One region of the Variovorax sp. P4_D9 genome, then DNA from elsewhere that is predicted to be linked to it. Evidence: predicted binding sites of a transcription regulator. Region 1 holds the regulator's gene; the other holds the start of a gene.

Region 1 (2,187 bases):
TGGTTCGGCTTCGGCAGGATCCGACCCTCGGCGCAACGCGTCGCGCGCAGCACCGCCACGCCCTCAGCCTGCGCTCGCAGCGCCGCCGCCTCAAGCGCCTGGTGCAGCGTTCCGTTGCCGGTCGCGGCGAGCACGATCCCCTGCACCGGCTCGGGCCCGCCGCGCCGGCGCTCCTCAAGCAGTAGGTCGATGAGGCTTCCCCTCGCCTCGGCATGGCTGGACAGGATCTCGACCCGCGGCCAGGTCGCCGAGGCCGCGATGCGATCGTAGGCGGCCCGTGCGGCCGGATCGGCCRCCGGCCAGTCCCTGAGCTGGCGTAACGCCGCTTCCTCGACGTAGGCCAACGGTCCGGCATCGCCGGAATCGAAGGCGTCGAGCCGATAGGTGTGGACCTTTTGCACCTCGAAAGCGCTGTGGACGGTGCCGGCACACACCGCGACCACGCCGCGCGCGCCCGGCGTGGCGGCGACGCTGATCGCATCGCGCACGTTCTGCGGCCCGTCAGGCGCCAGCGCGCTTGCAGGGCGCATTGCGCAGGTCAGGACCACCGGCTTGGCGGGCGCCAGCACCGACTGCAGGAAGAAGGCGGTCTCCTCGAGCGTGTCGGTCCCGTGGGTGATGACCAGACCGGCGACATCCGGCTCGGCGAGCCAGTAGACACAACGCTGCGCCAGCGTGCGCCAAATGGCGAAGCCCATGTCCTTGCTGTCGATCTGGGCCACCTGCTCGGCCTCGAGCGAGACGCCGGACGGCGCGTCGATGCCCTGCAGCAGATCGCCGACGCTCACTTCGCCCGCCGTGTAGCCGATGTTGTCGCCCACGGCGCCAGCGCGGCCCGAGATGGTCCCGCCGGTACCCAGGACGATCACGCGGCGTGTTTCACGGATAGAGATTTCGCCCATTGCTTGCCAACTTTTAAAAACTGGTTAAAAATACAGGTACTGGACATTTAGCCAGTGCCTCGTCAGGAGCCATCATGCAGTTCGCCGTCAAGCTTACAGCCCRCCAGCAGCAGATCCTCGATTTGATCCAGAGCGCCATCGCCCGCACCGGCGCCCCTCCCACGCGGGCCGAAATAGCCGCCGAGCTGGGCTTCAAATCGGCCAATGCCGCCGAAGAGCACCTGCAGGCGCTGGCGCGCAAGGGCGTCATCGAACTCGTGAGCGGCACCTCGCGCGGCATCCGCCTCAAGGGCGACGCCCTTCGCTCCCTCAACGAATCCCGCAACAACCAGTTCTCGCTCTCGCTGCCCGGCATGGCTCAACTGGCGCTGCCCCTGATCGGCCGCGTGGCCGCCGGCTCGCCCATCCTGGCCCAGGAACACATCGACCAGACCTACTACGTCGAGAACACCCTCTTCCAGCGCCAGCCCGACTACCTCCTCAAGGTACGCGGCATGTCAATGCGCGACGCCGGCATCATGGACGGCGACCTGCTCGCGGTCCAGTCCACCAAGGAAGCCCGCAACGGCCAGATCGTCGTGGCGCGGCTGGGCGACGAGGTCACGGTCAAGCGTCTCAAGCGCAACAAGCAGGTCATCGAGTTGCACGCCGAGAACCCCGACTACCCCACCATCGTGGTCCAGCCCGGCGAACCTTTCGAAATCGAGGGCCTGGCGGTCGGTCTGATCCGCAACACGATGCTGATGTAGGCCCTGCCACCGATCCAGCCGCGACAGGTGGCGGGCGTATGGCCGAGGGCCATCACCCTGTCGAGGCACCGATGAAAGCAATCCTGCCTGTGTTCAACCTCTGACTTTTCTGGAGTTCACATGGGAATCGCTCTTCTCAGCATCGCTGATTTCTTCACGCCACTGCAATCGCTGGCCGACCGCTGGATACCGCGGCGCCGCTCGGGCCGGGTCATGTCCTCGGGCCTGCGCTACGTCGGGATCCGTCCGAGCTGCGCAATGCGACACGGCACCATCGGTACCGCTGCCGCTGCAAGCGCTGCACCGGCGCGTCCCCTGCGCGTGGTCCGCATGGTCGATGCGCATCAACCGGACCGTCCCACCGGCCGCATGGTGATCTCGGGGCGGATGGCGGACGTCTGCGCCGAACTAGATCGCCTGGTCGCGCTCGAAGCCGCCGAGGCCCTCCCGCGGGCCGCCCACCTGCACTGAGCTTGCACTGAGCTCACCGAGAGTCCGACACAAAGTCGACCGACCAACACAGCATGCCGTGAGTG
Region 2 (2,187 bases), on a different contig from region 1:
AGGAATCTTCTCGAGGCAGTAGCCGAGTCCGCGCACCGTGGCGATGCGCACCGGCCCCTTCTCGATCTTCTTGCGCAGCCGATGGATGTAGACCTCGATCGCGTTGAGGCTGACCTCCTCGCCCCATTCGCACAGGCGCTCGACCAGCTGGTCCTTGCTGACCAGGCGCCCGGCGCGCTGCAGCAGGACCTCGAGCAGACCCAGTTCGCGGGCTGACAGTTCGATCATCTTGCCGTCGATGGTCGCCACCCGGCCCGCCTGGTCGTAGACCAGCGGGCCATGCTTGATCGCGTTGCTGGTGCTGCCCATGCCGCGCCGCGTGAGGGCCCGCACGCGGGCTTCGAGCTCCTGCAGCGAGAAGGGCTTGGCCATGTAGTCGTCGGCCCCGTAGTCCAGGCCCTTGACCCGTTCCTCGACGCTGTCGGCCGCGGTCAGCACCAGCACCGGCAGCTGCGAGCCGCGGGCTCGCAAGCGCTTGAGGATTTCGAGGCCGTGCAGGTTGGGCAGGCCGAGGTCGAGGATCAGCAGGTCGAATTCGCTGTTGGTCATCAGCGCGGCATCGGCCTGCGAGCCGGTCGCCACGTGGTCGACCGCCGCGCCCGAGGTGCGCAGGCTGCGCAGCAGGGCGTCGGCCAGCACCTGGTCGTCTTCTGCAATCAGTATTCGCATGGTGCCTTGCCTCCAGACAGCTTCGAATTCTAGGCCGCTGTATAGGCTTCGAGTCCGATGGTTACCACGGTGGCGATCTCGCTGCCGACGCTGGCGCGGAACTCGTCCTCGGCCTGCGCCACGGCGTTGCGGAAAGCCTCGAGCCAGGCCAGGCCGTCGGTGGTGAACAGCACCCGCCGCGCCCGCGCATCGAGCGGGTCAGGCTCGCGCGTGACCAGGCCCCAGGCCTCGCACTGGTCGACCAGCGTGCCCATCGCCTGCTTGGTCATGCCGGCGCGCTCGGCCAACTCGGTCAGCCGCGAGCCCTCGCGCGCCAGGTGCCGCGTGATGTGGATGTGGGCGGCGCTCACCTGCGCGCGGGCGGCCAGGTTCGACAGTGCCAGCGGCACCTCGGGGTCGTGCGCCATCAGTGCCAGCACGCGCTCGTCGAAGCGGCGCATCGCATGGCCCAGCAGACGCCCCAGGTGGGTCTGGCGCCAGGCGTCGGAGGGGATTTCCATGGGGCCAAATGGTAAGGCAAACTGACCAAAAAATGCCGAACTCGATCTGTATCAGCCGCTACACTACTGTTCAAGCATCCAGCCTGTGGTTAAAAGCAGCAGGATGAATTTCCTGCAACCCGTTGATATTCAAGGAGTTTCCCCAAATGGACGCACTCGTCAAAGGCACCAGCATCTCGGTCCCCAACAGCGAAAAGGCCAAGGCCCTGCAGGCCGCCCTGGCCCAGATCGAAAAGCAGTTCGGCAAGGGCACCATCATGCGGCTGGGCGAGGGCGAGGCCCTTGAAGACATCCAGGTGGTCTCCACCGGCTCGCTGGGCCTGGACATCGCGCTCGGCGTCGGCGGCCTGCCGCGCGGCCGGGTGATCGAAATCTACGGTCCTGAATCCTCCGGCAAGACCACGCTCACGCTGCAGGTCATCGCCGAGATGCAGCGCCAGGCCGGCACCTGCGCCTTCGTCGATGCCGAGCACGCGCTCGACGTCCAGTACGCCCAGAAGCTTGGCGTCAACCTGTCCGACCTGCTCATCAGCCAGCCCGACACCGGCGAGCAAGCGCTCGAGATCGTCGATTCGCTGGTGCGCTCCGGCGCGGTCGACCTGATCGTGGTCGACTCGGTCGCCGCGCTCACGCCCAAGGCCGAAATCGAAGGCGAAATGGGCGATTCACTGCCCGGCCTCCAGGCCCGCCTGATGAGCCAGGCGCTGCGCAAGCTCACCGCCACCATCAAGAAGACCAACTGCATGGTCATCTTCATCAACCAGATCCGCATGAAGATCGGTGTCATGTTCGGCTCGCCCGAAACCACCACCGGCGGCAATGCGCTCAAGTTCTACGCCTCGGTGCGGCTCGACATCCGCCGCATCGGCACCATCAAGAAGGGCGACGAGGCCATCGGCAACGAGACCAAGGTCAAGGTGGTCAAGAACAAGGTGTCGCCGCCGTTCAAGACGGCCGAGTTCGACATCCTGTTCGGCGAGGGCATCAGCCGCGAGGGCGAGATCATCGACATGGGGGT

The links. Region 1 encodes LexA, which represses DNA repair genes until DNA is damaged. Its sites were predicted from a motif close to ACTGTATNNNNATACAGT; they were not measured.
Region 2: the regulator LexA is predicted to act here: its motif matches at 1,235-1,252, upstream of recA (recombinase RecA).

Annotation. Positions count from the first base shown of each region.
Region 1 covers NZ_JBFUIU010000789.1:954-3,140, forward strand. Annotated here, with positions in the region: gene AC1DY5_RS45180 (asparaginase) at 1-902, opposite strand, end outside; gene lexA (transcriptional repressor LexA) at 977-1,651, shown strand; gene AC1DY5_RS45190 (hypothetical protein) at 1,772-2,122, shown strand.
Region 2 covers NZ_JBFUIU010000045.1:12,152-14,338, reverse strand. Annotated here, with positions in the region: gene AC1DY5_RS07670 (response regulator) at 1-669, opposite strand, end outside; gene AC1DY5_RS07665 (MarR family winged helix-turn-helix transcriptional regulator) at 699-1,169, opposite strand; gene recA (recombinase RecA) at 1,316-2,187, shown strand, end outside.